One region of the Paenibacillus sp. S-12 genome, then DNA from elsewhere that is predicted to be linked to it. Evidence: predicted binding sites of a transcription regulator. Region 1 holds the regulator's gene; each other region holds the start of a gene.
What was found. The regulator LexA, encoded in region 1, represses DNA repair genes until DNA is damaged. The targets are predictions, from matches to a motif close to CGAACATATGTTCG.

Region 1 (5,427 bases):
AAGTCGTTAACACTAAAAACTTCGCACCTTGACAAGCCTTTGGTGGAGATATTTTTACAAGCTAGGTAACTAAGGTTGATACAGCTACTGGATAGATTAGTATAGGATTCGTTGAGCTAGCACTTATATAAAAATATGAGGTTACTGCAAGAACTAAGAGTGTAGAGGAATAAATAGGAAAAAAATACAAAATTCTATATACACTATAAGTAATGTGATGGTATTATCTAGGAGAGAGTTGGAAAAACAACTCTACTACATAAAAAGGTGGAAAAGGACTATGAGGATTAAGAAAATGGTTTCTGTTCTTTTTGCATCCATGTTGTTACTGACAATGACACAACCGGCAATCGCTGCAGATGTATCAACTAATGTTGTCGGAATTGGAGATACGAGAGATAATGCATTAACGTTAATTTCTAATCAACCTTATGATCTTTTCATTGCAAATGCATCAGATGTTGATTGGTATAAGTGGACAAATAATAGTGGCAAAGATCGCTGGATCCTCTTGGATTTAAGATCAAATGGTGGACAAACTTCGCTTGATTTAGCTGCTCAAATAAAGTACACCGAAACGAGAGAATCCACATTGCTGTATGCAGAACCAACAAAACCAGGTTCTGAGTTTCCTGCAATCATAAGGAATTTATATGTTCCTCAAGGTGCAACTTTATATGTCAGAGCAAGTGCTAACAAGTTTGTTACTCAGGAACAATATAGATTAAACTTCATTATGTACGATGTTTAGAATTCGAAAATTTTATGTCGGGGGAACGGGATATTATGAAGCATAAAAGATTTGTAACATCAATTCTTGCATTTGTATTTATGTTGGTATTTGCAACAAGCGTATTTGCAGCTAAGGGCATAGGGGATACTCAAGAATCTGCAATCACTATCTTCCCCAAGAACGCTGTAAATTTATACATCGAGGGTAACACTGACAAGGACTGGTTTATATGGACTAATAACACGGGTAAAATGCAGAGATTTGTTGCATGGATTCAGCCAAAGGATGATTGGAATAATTTTAGATTAGCTTTAAAAATTCAGTATATCGATAATACAAGCACGGGATTAATGTATGCAAATTATAACATTGGACCACATCAATTTATTGAAAACATATACATTCCTAATGGAGCAAAGTTATATTTACTTGTAGAGAAAGTAAATCATTCACTGACTCAATATTCGCTTAATTTCGATGTAAATGATATATAACATGAATTAAGCCGCTGATAATCAGCGGCTTTTGTTTCTAGCATATCATTGTGATGCGACTCTAAGATATGAGTTTGTTGGAATTATGTTTTATTGGAAAATAGAACATTTCTCTTATATTGAACATTTTGCAATTGATTCTAACATGCGTGGGAATGATCTAGGATCTCGCTGCTTATAAGAATTTTTGGAAGAACAAAGCCTTTTGATTTTGAAAATTGATCCAACGATAGATTCAATTTCAATCCGATATAAAAACTTTTACATGATACTAGGTTTTCTACAATAGAACAGTAGTTGACACGTTATAATATGCATCAAAGAATGTACTTCCAAATGCATTGTTACCAGAAAGTAAAGAACAAGCTGTTCTCATTCTGATTTTACGACTTCATGTCGCGGATATAACTATTTTTCTTGAAATGTCCTCCTTTTACATGCTTCAGATGGGCAACGATCATGAAAGACACGATGACTAGCAAGAACCAGGAGCTGAATTTCCCCCACTTCACAAGATTCCAACCGTTAACTTGATGAGGATAATACCATGCACCCAAAAATGTCCCGATGTTTTCTGCAACCCATATAAAAAATCCGATTAGAGCAAACGACAGCACAAGTGGCATACGACGTGTCACGCCCAATACCGTATACTCGACGTACGTTCTAAAAAAGATGACGAATAGCAAGAGCATTAATACCCAACGTAAATCATAAATAAAGTGATGGGTCATGAAATTAAAATATATGGCCAACCCTAGCGGTATCGTATACCAAGGTGTGGGATATCGATATACCTTGACCTGTAGTCGTCGCCATGCTTGACATAAGTAACTCGCCACACTCCCGTACATAAATCCGCTGTATAAAGGTACACCGAATATTTTTGTCCAGCCTTCTTGAGGGTAAGCCCAAGAACCCATATGGACTTTGTATATTTCGAGCATAAGTCCAATCAAATGGAAGACGCAAATTACCTTTAATTCGTCGAACGTTTCGATCCCAAGTCGAATCATAATAATCTGTGCAATTAAGCAAACAAACAACAAGAAATCATAGCGATGCATGAAAGGGATGTCAACGGTTTTGGTAAGTGCCAGCATTGCAAAAATAAAAGCGGGGAATAAGCAAGACAGCGCTTGCTGCCAGCCAAAATAAATGAATGATCTAAGTTTAAAAAATTTTCCCATTCGATTCTCCTACATTGATTATCGTATTAATCGGTTGATGAACAAGCACCATGTAATTCGTTAGGTACAATCATAATTAGGAATATACTATTAGTCAATAAATAATTATTGAAAAACAATAAAATAATAATATGCCGACTCAAATGAAATAATGATTTCTATAGATATTGTAACGAAGGGAAGAAGGCGAAAAGTAAGTTAATCTTCAATCCGGTATAACGATTGTACTGAGCTTATTTTTGAAAATATTGTCTTGAGGGGGATGGTGGAGATGGAAGCAAAATAAAATGCCTCGTTTAACCAGCTAATGAAGTGGAAACGAGGCATTTCTGTTTGTATTAATGAAAATCACGGAACAAACCAATAACTTTGCCTAGAATAGTTACGTGTTGTAAGCGAATCGGCTCATAAGTTGGATTTTCAGGCTGCAAGCGGATATGATCCTTTTCTCGATAGAATGTCTTAACCGTCGCTTCATCATCTTCGGTCATCGCAACGACGATATCTCCGTTGTTCGCTGTCTGCTGTTGACGTACGATGACATAGTCGCCATTATGTATACCGGCCTCAATCATACTATTCCCCATGACCGATAGCATGAATACATTTTCATCGTCTCCAACCATGTGCAAAGGCAGTGGGAAGTAATCTTCGATGTTCTCTGTTGCGGTAATCGGTTCACCCGCAGTTACTTTACCAACTACCGGCACACGTGCAAAGGAGCGAGAAAAGTCTGCCGTGCGGTCGGACTGATCGCTAAGCAATTCAATTGCCCGAGGCTTCGTAGGGTCGCGACGAATAAAGCCCTTCTTCTCGAGACGATCAAGATGACCATGTACGGTAGAGCTGGATGCTAGACCAACGGCTTCTCCTATTTCACGAACAGAAGGTGGGTAGCCCTTAGCTCGGACTTCATCACGTATAAAATCAAGGATAGCTTGTTGACGACTTGATATTTTAGACAAGGGTATCAACTCCAATGAATACTCTTTTGACAAAATTATACCACAGAACCTCCGTTCGTACAAACATAAGTTCTAAAGATTTTGAATAAAAAATAGAATATAGGCGTAATCGGATAAGAAGGAAATAAAGTATCTTTAATCATTTTTGATCATGCTGTTTTCAATGAAATGCATACAATCCCAAAAGAGTAACGAACAATAAAAGGGGAACGAGCGTTCTAAATATATGTTGACTCAAACGTGTGTTCGTGTTAAATTTGAAGTATTAAATAATAGAACAAGTGTTTGGGAGTGATCATTTATGATGTATACAACGTATCGTTCCATTTATAAGGTGTCGACAACAGCTTCGCAATCTGAGCAAAAGAAGCGTTTGTTTCCTTTGCGTGTGCGTTTTATGATCAGTTTAATCGTATTGTTGTTCATTACTTGTGGAAGCATTGTACAAGCACTTGGAAATGATGATGACCGTGAGGATGTTGTGAGTGGAACTGTTGTTGAACGAGTTCTTGTTCAGCCTGGAGATACGTTGTGGGAGATTGCATCAACATATAAGCCTGAGCATACGGATATTCGTGAATTTATATATGAAATTACACAAATGAATCAGTTAACAGGTGAATTTTTGCAGGCAGGAGAAGTATTGTTGGTACCGATTCCTTGATAACAAAACAATTTTCGGAAAATTGGCTCAGATGAAACAAATATCTATACATATAAACAGTTTACGAAGGGGCTCATGGAGCCTCTTTTTTATCTATATAATGGCTTTGGAGAAGCTTGCTTGACAAGCTGGTACCTCCATGTCAAAGTAGAACATATGCTTACACACATGGAGGTACATGATGAATATTGACAAGCTTATTGCACGAATTAATGAACTGGCCCGCAAACATAAGACAGTAGGGCTGAGCGAAGCGGAAATGGAAGAGCGCGCAAAGCTACGTGAGGAATATTTGGTACTTTTCCGTAAGCAGGTGCGTAATCAATTAGACAATATTCGCTATGTAGAGGACGAAGAAGGAACAGATAATTCCGGTACGAACGGTCTCGTTCATTAATGACTCTTCATTAATAACGATGGATTATCATTACTCGTTTACAATACAGGGGGTAGCGAATTCATGTCTCGCAGTTGGGAACGCAAAGTCCGCCAAAATAGTGCAAAATTGAACAAGCAGCGAATGAAGCAAGGCAAGCCGTCGCTGTCTGCAGGCAAGCCTGCGTATGAAGAATTTAAAGGACGCAGCTTCATCATGCCGCTCGCATTGATTGCTTTCGCCATTATGTATGCACTACTAGGCGGGATTATCACGAACAATCAATATCCAACTCTTTATTGGGTTACGATCGTATGTTATGTCGGATTGGGAATGATTTTATTCTTAAGAAGACCGTTTCTGCGTGTCGGAGCTGACGAGGTATCAACGATTCGTTGGAATCGTCTTCGTACCTTGTCTTCCAAAGATATGAAGAAGATTGCAATTCAGCCTGGATATGTGGTGATTGAACATACGGGGAAAGGTGCGAATTGGATATTCTCTCGAATGCTGAACAGATACGATACCAATGCAATGGGCGAACGACTGCGCGTCTTTGCTAATCAGCATAAGATTGAGTTCGAAGACACTTCGAAGAAAGAAGCGTCGAAATAAGTTTGCACATGTATATAATGAGAAGCTAATCTAGTCGCTGTGATGGGAGAGAGAAACATGTCTATACGTGCTGTGCTGTTCGATTTGGATGACACTCTATTATGGGATGAACGCTCTGTTGAAGAAGCCTTTGCTGCTGCTTGTGAATATGCATATGAGCGAACAGGTATTGAACCAGAGGAATTGGAGTCTTGTGTTCGTCAAGCTGCCCGCGAATTATACGCTTCTTACGAGACGTATCCTTTCACGCAGAATATCGGGATTAATCCATTTGAAGCCCTATGGGGAAAGTTTGCAGAAGGGGATCATCCTGAATTTCGATTATTAGAGCAGCTTGCACCTGCGTATCGTCGAGCAGCATGGACACAGGGACTTCAGGCAGCCGGTCGA
Region 2 (5,427 bases), on a different contig from region 1:
ATCTGCAGCGCAACGCTGGATAGCCATCGTAATAATCTCACGGGAGCGCTTGTCCGCTTCCTCGCGAGCTTGCTGCTCAATCTCTTTAATCATTTGCGCCGTTTCATGACGCACTTCTTGCTCTACATTCGTCAAAATAATTGTACGCGCATCTTCCATCGTCAGATTCGAAATGCGTTCTAATTCTGTAACTTGCTGCTGACAAATTTGATCGATCTGTTCTTGTGTTTCTTCGATTCGTTTCTCTTTAGCAGCTACTTGTTCTTCTTTACGTTCCAGCGCTTCTAACTTTTTATCCAACGACTCTTCTTTTTGCAATAAGCGTCTTTCGAGTCGTTGAACTTCGTTCCGTCGTTCGCGGATGTCCTTCTCCGCTTCATTGCGAAGCTTATGGATTTCGTCCTTCGCTTCAAGCACTGCTTCTTTCTTCAGCGCTTCAGCTTCCTTGCGCGCGCCATCCATAATTTGTTCCGCGGCGTGTTCAGCACTCGTTATCTTCGCTTCGGCAAGCGATTTGCGAATCAGGTATCCGATTCCAAACCCCAAGAACAATGCGGCCACAACGAGAACGATCGCGAGCCAAAGTTGTACGTTCATTGCCTCACCTCCCCGTTGGTTCCTCCAAGCACTGCTTGGGACAGGTTACATTTTTGGTTTTCAAGTTTCCCTATTCATTAATCAACTCAATAGACTAGTGTTCGTGCACTAGCCTATGTATATGCTCTAGGCATACACGGGCGTCGCCTTAAGGCGACAATCGGAAATCAGTAAATTGGCGAAATGAATCATTAGAAATCAATCTCTGGAAGAGGGGATTGATCTCGTGAAAATAAAGATACATGTTCATTTTATTATTCATGAAAAGATATTGTCAAGCAAATGACGTGAGTGGTCACTTTATTATTCGTCAAGATGGCCTGATACACCCTCTTCATCAACTTGCTCATCCGCTGCAGCATAAGCTGCCCGACGCGCCATATCCATTGGGAAGCCTCTGCGGGCGAGGAAGGCTGCCACTTTTTGCTTGCGCAGATGCATTTCCCCCTTCGTCTGTCTCCATTTTTTGCGAGCGGCATGCAGTGCGCTTTCCCATTCCTCTTCCGGATCTATCGAATAAAGCGCAGTTTCAATATGCCGATCCTGCACTCCCTTTTGCTTCAGCTCATGCTGAATCCAGCGGCGCCCCTTCATATGACGATTCAGACGCTGATGCGCCCATTGCATTGCATATGATTTATCATCGACCAACCACTCCCGTTCCAAACGATCGAGCACCTCATGCACGATGCCGTCTTCATAGCCCTTCTGGGCTAGGTTACGTGCGAGTTCGATGCGTGTACGTGGTTTGCGCTGCAAATACTTAATCGCTTGCACGTAGGCCTTATTCCCTTCGTCTGCACGCAATATCTCCGTAAGGGAGTCGAGTGACAGTTCTGATCCTTTTAATAGTCGGAACTTGATCATCACATCTTCATGCACTTCAAGCGGAGCTGCCCCATCGAAATGAATCGTATAGCGACCAGCCTGTCTCTCCACGCGCTCTACGCGTGTGATTGTTACGATACGTTCACTATCCTTCAAACGGCTCTCCTCCATACAAATACATAGAAGCACCTTCGCCTAACGCGAAGGTGCTTTGAGCAGACAACGAATTATTCGTCGTCACCTAATTCCAATTCTAATGTATCATCATCATCTTCACTAACACCCTTAGCAGGGATTGTTGTCGTTAGATTGCTTGCTTCACGAATTTGATTTTCAATGGATAACGCAATTTCCGAATGTTCCTTCAAGAATTGCTTCGCATTCTCGCGACCTTGGCCCAATCGCTCACCCTCGAAGGAATACCAAGCACCGCTCTTCTGCACGATATCCATCTCTGTGCCAATATCGACGATGCTTCCCTCGCGTGAGATACCTTCACCATACATGATGTCGATGTCTGCCTGCTTGAACGGAGGAGCAACCTTATTCTTAACAACCTTGATGCGTGTACGGTTACCAATCATATCTGTACCTTGCTTAATTGTCTCAACACGGCGTACCTCAAGACGAACACTGGAATAGAACTTCAATGCACGGCCGCCTGGCGTTGTTTCCGGGTTACCGAACATCACGCCAACCTTCTCACGAAGCTGGTTGATGAAGATCGCGATCGTCTTCGATTTGCTGATTGCACCAGACAATTTACGCAATGCCTGCGACATCAAGCGAGCCTGAAGACCAACATGGGAGTCTCCCATTTCGCCTTCAATCTCTGCCTTCGGAACAAGTGCTGCAACAGAGTCAATAACGATAATGTCGACAGCACCGCTTCGTACCAATGCTTCCGCAATTTCAAGCGCTTGCTCCCCTGTATCTGGCTGGGACAACAGAAGTTCGTCAATATTGACGCCCAGCTTGCTTGCATATAGCGGATCCAACGCGTGTTCCGCATCAATAAATGCAGCTTGTCCACCAGTCTTCTGTACTTCAGCGATCGCATGAAGCGCAACCGTTGTCTTACCGGAAGATTCTGGTCCATAAACCTCGATAATACGACCTCTCGGCAAACCGCCGATTCCTAAAGCTATATCTAATGCAAGAGATCCGCTTGGTACAATCTCGACTTGCATGTGATTGGATTCGCCAAGTTTCATGATCGAACCTTTACCGAATTGTTTCTCAATTTGACGCAAAGCCATTTCTAACGCAGCGCGACGATCTGACACAAACTCACTTCCTTCACTGATTCGTTTGATATATACATCATAACGTGTTTCATTCGGTTTGCCAAGCATTTTTTCGAACATACATTCGTTTTTTTGACGAACACACCCACTTCAATATCCATTTTTACCATATATTTGATATATCAATTTGCCGGATGCAGCCAACAAAAAAACCGCAACAAAGCGCACATACACTTTGTTACGGTTCTTCCGCATCTATAATCGATTGTAGCTTCCGCTCTTTATTTTGTCAACAATTTCTAAATTACATCGCATTATGCACGGATCGTTCCTGCAGCCGTCTCCATAACCGATACATAATGGCATATACCGTACGGCGGCGTATCCCTTCCCGATCTCCATTCAAACGCAACTCTTCAACAACAACTTCCTTCCCCTTCTCGGCAATTGCTATATAAACCAAGCCGACAGGCTTACGCTCCGAATGGTCAGGCCCTGCAACTCCTGTTATGGCTACTGTGAAATCAGTATCAGCAATGTCCTGCATCCCTTCAACCATAGCCTTGGCAGTTTGCTCACTTACTGCTCCAGGTGCATGCTCTCCCTCAAGCAGCTCATGAGGCACGCCAAGAATTCGTTCCTTCATTTCGTTCGAGTAGGTCACCGCACCGCCAGCGAACACATGCGAGCTTCCAGGGATCGCCGTAATCGTATCAGCGAACATCCCTCCTGTACAGCTTTCGGCAGCGGATAAGGTTAACCCATATTGCGTCAACTGCTTCACAAGCACTTCTGGGAGCGGCAAATCCTCAGTTGCATAGAGATGCAAGCCCAGTCGGGTGCGAATTTCACGTTCCACCTGATCGAGCTTCAACTCGGCTTCTGTCCGATCTGTCCCTTTTACAGCCAATCGAACAAGTACCTCCCCTTCCTTTGCATAGGTGGCAATCGTTGTATCTGTTTGCTGCTCGATCAGATCGAGAAGAGCATTTTCGAGACCTGATTCTCCGATGCCCGCAAATTTCAGCATTCGCGTATACAAGGAGGATTGATCAATGACTTGCCGACGCTGCAGCCACGGAATCGCCTCATTGTCGAGCATTGGCTTCATTTCACGTGGAGGTCCTGGAAGCAGTACATACGTTGTTCCATTATGTTGGAGGACATTCCCAACGGCGAGGCCTGTCGAGTTCTGCAGTACATCAGCCCCATCAATGACATGCGCTTGACGCTTATTGCTTTCAACCATATGGATGCCGCGCCCTGCAAACATCTCTGTCATCTTGGCCATTGCCGGTTCATCGTATGTCATCTTACGACCTAACATTTCCGCAAGTACATCCTTCGTCAAATCATCCATCGTTGGTCCTAGACCGCCGGTAAAAATGAGCAGGTCAGAACGATCCCGAGCTGTTTCAATAGTCTGTTGAATTCGCTTGGCGTTATCTCCGACAACCGTATGATAAAAAACATCCACACCAACCAAAGCCAATTGCTGTGAAATATATTGAGCATTCGTATTTACAATTTGTCCGAGCAGCAGCTCAGTGCCAACTGCAATGATTTCTGCTTTCATGTCAACCACCATCCCCATAAGTCTGTACATAAGAATAGGTGCCTCTTCCACCCCGGAAACAGCCGGAAATACGGAAAAAGCACCTATTTACCTAACAGCTTCCGCTCATCTATCACGAAAGATGCAGCACATTTTTATTTTTGACAAAATAGTCAATTCCCGAGTAGACCGTGATCAACGCGGCAACCCACGTCGCCAATATATCAAATCGGAAATGAAGAAACGCAAACGGAAAGTTGTTAAGCAGCATTGCCGCAATCGCCGTTATTTGTGTTGCCGTCTTCCATTTTCCCCACTTGCTGGCAGCAACAACCGTTCCTTCGAGCAAAGCAACTTGACGAAGGCCTGTAACCGCGAACTCACGGCTGATAATGACAACCGCGATCCACGCATCACACTTTTGCATCTCAACAAGAGAGATGAGTACCGCCGCTACGAGCAGCTTGTCCGCAAGAGGATCAAGCAGCTTTCCTAAATTTGTAACCATTTTGCGTTTACGGGCGATATAACCATCCAATCCATCAGTACTTGCAGCAATAATGAAGATCAAGGCCGCAATAATCTGGTTGTAAGTAATCGAAAACCCCTCTAGTTCAATCGCAGGCAAATAATCAAAGTTCACCAATAGGAAGAACATCATTATTGGCACAAGAAAAATACGGACCAACGTTATCTTGTTCGCCAGATTCACGCGAGACCCTCCCCGGCTAAGTCAAATTCAAGCGCATGAGTAATCCTTACCTTGGCAATTTCCCCAATACTCAATGGCTGGCCGGAAATAAATACTTCCCCGTCAATTTCAGGGGCGTCGAATTGCGAGCGGCCGATGAATACATCATTGCGGCCATCGTAACGCTCAACAAGGACTTCCAATATATCACCAATACGCTTCTCACTTACTTCTTTAGATACTTGACGTTGAATCTCCATAAGCGTATTCGCACGCCATTCTTTCACCTCATCAGGGACATGGTCAGGCAAGCGAGTTGCCGGCGTGTCCTCTTCGGAAGAATAGGTGAATACACCTAATCGATCGAACTTCATTTCCCTAATAAAGTCGCATAGTCTGTCAAAGTCTTCGTCCGTTTCTCCGGGGAACCCTACAATAATAGACGTACGCAGCGCTACACCCGGGATTCGTTCACGGATTTTGTTCACGAGCTCTCTGGAATCACGCTG
Region 3 (5,427 bases), on a different contig from region 1:
GACTTTGCCGGCTCCATTCGATGCTTCAATTAGTCCCATGGCTTGACTTTCTTCTGCATCCTTATATAAATCACCGACGAGAGCCATGGCAATTGGAGCAGTTCCTGCAGCACCTAAGCCTTGGATAGCCCGGGAGCTAATAAGCAGCGGGTACGAATTCCACAGTGCGCCCAGCCCGGTAAATACCCCGGCTGCTCCGTAAATAATAAGTCCCGGGATAATAATTTTTTTGCGCCCAAATCGGTCGGACAAATATCCTGCGACCGGGATAATAATGGCGGCAGATAGCGAGAACAAAGTAATAATGAGGCTCGTCTGAAGGGAAGTCAATCCAAGATGTCGCTTGACTTCGGGCAAAATCGGGACAAGCATGGAATTTCCCAGTACCATAACAAGGGGGACGGTTGCCAGAGCTGCATATTCAAGCCATAGTGGCCGAGATTGTTGTGATGACATACATTACCTTTCCTTCGTGTAGTCTTTGAGTCAGTTCGTCGTTACTGTACCCGCATAACTCGGTTGGCATACGTGAGCAGGTTAGGAAAGGTGATTGTCGGAAGGGAATCGTATTTTTACTGGAAAAAGGGTACAATATGAACACGGAACAAGATGCGAACAAGGAGAATATAGGATGAAAAAAAGTTTACTATTGCTTGTAGTGAGTGTGCTGCTCATTGGAATTGCGATATGGAACAATCAAGATAAGTCGACATCTACAGTCAGCAATAATGGAGCTCCGACCAAAATTGGCGGGCAGGTTGGGGACTTGGCGCCATCGATTTCATTGAATGTGCTAGGATCTGAGATGAAACCTATTACGGTAGGCGGGAAGCAAGACAAGCCGATCTTTGTTAACTTTTGGGCTTCCTGGTGTGATCCGTGCAAGGCTGAAGCGCCTGATTTAGTGAAGCTGCACGAGAAGTATAAGGATAAGCTGTTAATGGTATCGATTAATGTAACCGCTCACGATACAGAAGAAGGAGCCAAGGAATTCGTTGCGGCCTATGGTTTAACGAATCCGGTTCTTCTGGATAGTAGAGGGCAGGCGTTCAAAGCGTATAATGGAATTGGCTTCCCTACGAATGTACTGCTGGATAAGAACGGAGTAATTCGTCAGCGTTATGATGGTATCAGGCCACCTGCTGAATTAGAACAGGCCATTCAACAAGTCATTGCAGAATAACGAACTGAAGTAAATAGAGCCATGACCACTTATCAAGGAGGTCATGGCTCTATCTCTATGAAAGAATATTTGCATTACGTTAGTGATTGACGAGTCCAACCTGCTCTTTGCGCTCGGTGGACGTAGCCACCTTCTCTTGACCTATTAACGCGTAACGAATACTGTCGATAAGTGCTTCCCAACTGGCCTCAATAACGTTGCTGGAGACTCCGACTGTACTCCACGTATTGTTGGAGTCTGTTGATTCGATCAGCACTCGTACCTTGGCTGCTGTCGTATTGTTCTCATCGAGTACACGAACTTTATAATCGGTGAGATGCATGTCTGCGATAGAAGGGTAATGGCGACTAAGTGCTTTGCGCAGCGCACTGTCTAATGCGTTCACAGGGCCGTTGCCCTCAGCGGCCATATAAATGGACTCGTCATCTACTTGCAGCTTGACGATTGCTTCAGATACAACGGATTGCTGTGATGATTTTTCTACCAGTATTTTAAACGACTCAAATGTGAAAGGATCCTCGGCTTGCCCTGTAGCCTGACGCAATAAGAGCTCCAGTGAAGCGTCCGCGCCTTCGAATTGATAGCCCTGATGCTCAAGCTCCTTGATTCGATCCATAATTGCCCTCGTTTCAGGCTTCGTAGCATCAAGTTCGTACCCTAATTGCTGTGCCTTTGAAAGAACGTTGCTCTGGCCTGCTAATTCAGATACAAGTATTCGTTGTTTGTTGCCAACCAATTCAGGGACGATATGCTCATAGGTACGAGAATCCTTCATGATCGCAGAGACATGGATGCCTCCCTTATGTGCAAAGGCTGCGTTGCCTACATAAGGCTGATTGACAGGCATAGCTACGTTGGCGATCTCGCTTATATATCGAGCAGCCGGTGTTAGCGCTTGGAGCTGGCTATCTTCAACACAGGAGTATCCCATCTTCAATTGAAGTGTCGGAATGATGGAGCATAGATTGGCGTTGCCGCATCTTTCACCATATCCGTTGATTGTGCCTTGTACTTGTGTGACGCCTGCTTCTACCGCTGCAAGTGTATTCGCAACAGCGAGCTCACAATCGTTGTGTGTATGAATGCCAAGCTTCACTTGCACATGGTTGCGAACATCTCGAATGATGGTGCCGATTTCGTTAGGCAGTGTGCCTCCATTGGTATCGCACATGACGACCCAGTCAGCGCCGGCTTCTTGCGCCTTGCGCAGTACTGCAATCGCATATTCCGTGTTGTTTTTGTAGCCGTCAAAGAAATGCTCTGCGTCGAGCATCACCTCAAGTCCTGCTTGCTTCAGATAGGCGATAGAATCATAGATCATGGCTAAATTTTCATCTAGCGTCGTTTGTAGGGCGGTATGGACGTGGAAGTCCCATGACTTTCCTACAAGCGTTGCAGCAGGAACGTTCGCTTCAATAATGCGATTTAGGTTGGCGTCCTGTTCGGCGAGTGAATCTTTGCGTCGGGTACTGCCGAATGCCGTTAGTTTCGCATTCCATGAATAAGCAGCTACTCTTTTGAAAAATTCAATATCCTTGCCGTTGCTTCCCGGAATGCCGCCTTCAATGTATGTGACGCCAATCGCATCAAGTTTGCGCGCGATTTTGATTTTATCGTCCGCGGACAAGCTAATTCCTTCGCCTTGGGTGCCATCGCGAAGTGTTGTGTCAAAGATAGAGATGAATTTTGACATTCTAGGAACCTCCTTAAGTTATGCAAGGATGAATATGGAAATAACTATTTCCCTATTATAGCACTGCTTTCTTGCTTGTATAGTCGAAAATCATAATCGTATACTTGATTTTTTAGCAAAGGAAGTTGGTATTCATGCTTGCAACGGATTGTAGTAATCAGTAAGCTTATAAGAGAATAGAACAATTGTTCGAGATATATTGGTAATATATAGAAATAAAGGGATCGTTGTCTTGCGTAGTTAATTAGGCTGTATGAATACAATGAAGCTGTTAGGAAGGGGGCAGTATTATGAATGAGAACGAAACTTCGCGCAACTACATACAACAATATTATCCGACCAAGGGTCGAGTCATATTGCATCTCGACATGAATGCTTTTTATTGCTCTGTACATGCAGCAGAAGAACCTGAAAAATATCAAGGCCAGCCAACGGCGGTGGCTGGCAGCATGGAATTGCGCAAGGGTATCATTGTTACTTGTTCTTATGCTGCCCGCAAGCTTGGCATTCGCACAGGAATGCATGTGAAGGAGGCGATGCGGCTGTGTCCCCACTTGATTGTCATTCGGCCTGATTTTTATTTATATCGCAAATATTCAAGAGCCTTTATCGAAATCGCGCGCAGCTATACCCCGCTAGTTGAGGTCGTTTCGATCGATGAGTGTTACATGGATATTACAGGATCCAAAATATTTGGCACACCGCTCGACATTGCTAATGAACTGCAGACGAGGATTCGAGAGGAATTGAGCTTGCCTTGCTCAGTTGGCATAGCACCGAATAAGCTGCTTGCAAAAATGGCGTCTGATATGAAAAAGCCAAATGGGATTACCATCCTGCGAATTCGGGATATGTCGAAGCAATTGTGGCATAAACCGTGCGGCGAGTTGTTCGGGATTGGTCGCAAAACTGCTGATAAGCTGTCCCGCGCGGGAATACGCACTATTGGAGAACTGGCGCATACCGATGAAGGGCGGCTCGTGTCATTGTTCGGCATACAGGGGCATTGGATGAAGCAGGCAGCCAATGGCATCGACGATTCGCCAGTGAAAGCAGAGCGTGAACAGAACAAATCAATCGGCCATACGACGACCTTGCCGAAGGATGTGGAGTCGAAGGAAGAAGTAAGAAGAGTTTTGTTGAACTTGGCAGATCAGGTGGCGCGCCGGATACGAAAGCAAAAACTGATGGCACAAACTGTACAGCTTACTATTCGTACTCCGGATATGAAGACGATAACGCGGTCAAGCACACTCCAGGGACCCACAGACGATGCTGGATGCTTGTTGGATGAGGCCTGGAAGCTTTATGAGAAGCACTGGACGTCAGGCAGGCCGATTCGGCTTCTAGGGATTACGGGCCAAAATCTAGTAGCAAAGCAAGAAGCGGCCGTACAGTTGGATTTGTTTGATTTCGAGCGTCAGCCGAAGCGAGAGCAATTGATAGAGACGATGGATCGGATACGAGATAAATATGGAGAAAATGCGATTGTTACGTTAGGAATGCTTGGAGATGATCCTTCTACATTGCTTCGCAATCACCGTGTTCGGGGTACTTCCCTTCAAACTGATACACTGCATGGATCAGACGAGTAATTAATAATTTTCAAATCATTTAAAAAAGTTGGAAATCGTTTGAATTCCAAGCTTGTTTGTATTATATTGATAACGGAGGAACCAAGAAGATCTGTACGATTACAGGAGGGAACTGACCAATGGCAAAATATACTTGGGTTGATAAAGACACATGCATCGCTTGTGGAGCATGTGGCGCTACTGCACCTGACATTTATGACTACGATGATGAGGGTATCGCAGAAGTTATTTTTGAAGGTGACAACAACCAAGGGGTAACCGCTATCCCAGACGATCTGTTTGACGATCTGCAAGATGCTGCAGACGGCTGCCCAACAGATTCTATTAAGATTGCGGACGCACCATTTAACTAATCTACTGGAAGCATACTACACACATAGAGAGAGAAATACCTACACGATCCCCGCGCCTCCCGCGGGGATTTTATTATATCTGCTCACCTCAACTAATTACTGCATCAAAGCAACAATTCGCAAAATTCGACAAAATTCAGCTTGAAATAACCAATATCATCGTATACGCTCATACAATATGATAGATTAAATATAGCAGAATATATCATTCTTGATTGTAGCAATAAAATGGTTCATGCTGCCAAGGTGAAGTAGGTGATTTCGAGATGAGAAAATTCGTTGTCCCGGCATTGATCGTATCGCTGCTGACCATGATTATGGTATATGTGTACACTCATGGAGCTGGTGGCGTGTTTCATATGGCGGAGCAGGCATTTCGTGATGCTTTGCGAACGAAGAGTATTGAACAGCGGCAGCCCGATGATCGAATCAAGATGATAGCGATTGACGAGCCTTCATTAGCACAGCTCGGCTCTTTTCCATGGTCTCGCTCCTATTATGCCGAATTAAGTGCAAGGTTGATGCATGCCGGTGCCCGGGCGGTCGTCATCGATTTACTGATGCTTGATCCCTCTATGCATGAAGAGGAGGACGAACGCTTAT

Region 2: a site for LexA is predicted at 2,786-2,799, ahead of recA (recombinase RecA). Genes of this name have one in related genera too.
Region 3: a site for LexA is predicted at 3,055-3,068, ahead of NO352_RS14820 (DNA polymerase IV). Genes of this name have one in related genera too.

The regions. Positions count from the first base shown of each region.
Region 1 covers NZ_JASIUF010000012.1:190,513-195,939, reverse strand. The annotation lists gene NO352_RS11960 (hypothetical protein) at 281-751, shown strand; gene NO352_RS11955 (hypothetical protein) at 787-1,227, shown strand; gene NO352_RS11950 (DUF817 domain-containing protein) at 1,611-2,417, opposite strand; gene lexA (transcriptional repressor LexA) at 2,756-3,382, opposite strand; gene NO352_RS11940 (LysM peptidoglycan-binding domain-containing protein) at 3,684-4,046, shown strand; gene NO352_RS11935 (DUF896 domain-containing protein) at 4,228-4,443, shown strand; gene NO352_RS11930 (methyltransferase) at 4,507-5,037, shown strand; gene NO352_RS11925 (HAD family hydrolase) at 5,095-5,427, shown strand, end outside.
Region 2 covers NZ_JASIUF010000005.1:639,869-645,295, reverse strand. The annotation lists gene rny (ribonuclease Y) at 1-597, opposite strand, end outside; gene NO352_RS05815 (regulatory protein RecX) at 901-1,581, opposite strand; gene recA (recombinase RecA) at 1,653-2,711, opposite strand; gene NO352_RS05805 (competence/damage-inducible protein A) at 2,977-4,248, opposite strand; gene pgsA (CDP-diacylglycerol--glycerol-3-phosphate 3-phosphatidyltransferase) at 4,361-4,939, opposite strand; gene rimO (30S ribosomal protein S12 methylthiotransferase RimO) at 4,936-5,427, opposite strand, start outside.
Region 3 covers NZ_JASIUF010000015.1:73,038-78,464, reverse strand. The annotation lists gene NO352_RS14835 (MFS transporter) at 1-456, opposite strand, end outside; gene NO352_RS14830 (TlpA family protein disulfide reductase) at 632-1,183, shown strand; gene cimA (citramalate synthase) at 1,263-2,876, opposite strand; gene NO352_RS14820 (DNA polymerase IV) at 3,167-4,471, shown strand; gene NO352_RS14815 (ferredoxin) at 4,591-4,824, shown strand; gene NO352_RS14810 (CHASE2 domain-containing protein) at 5,091-5,427, shown strand, end outside.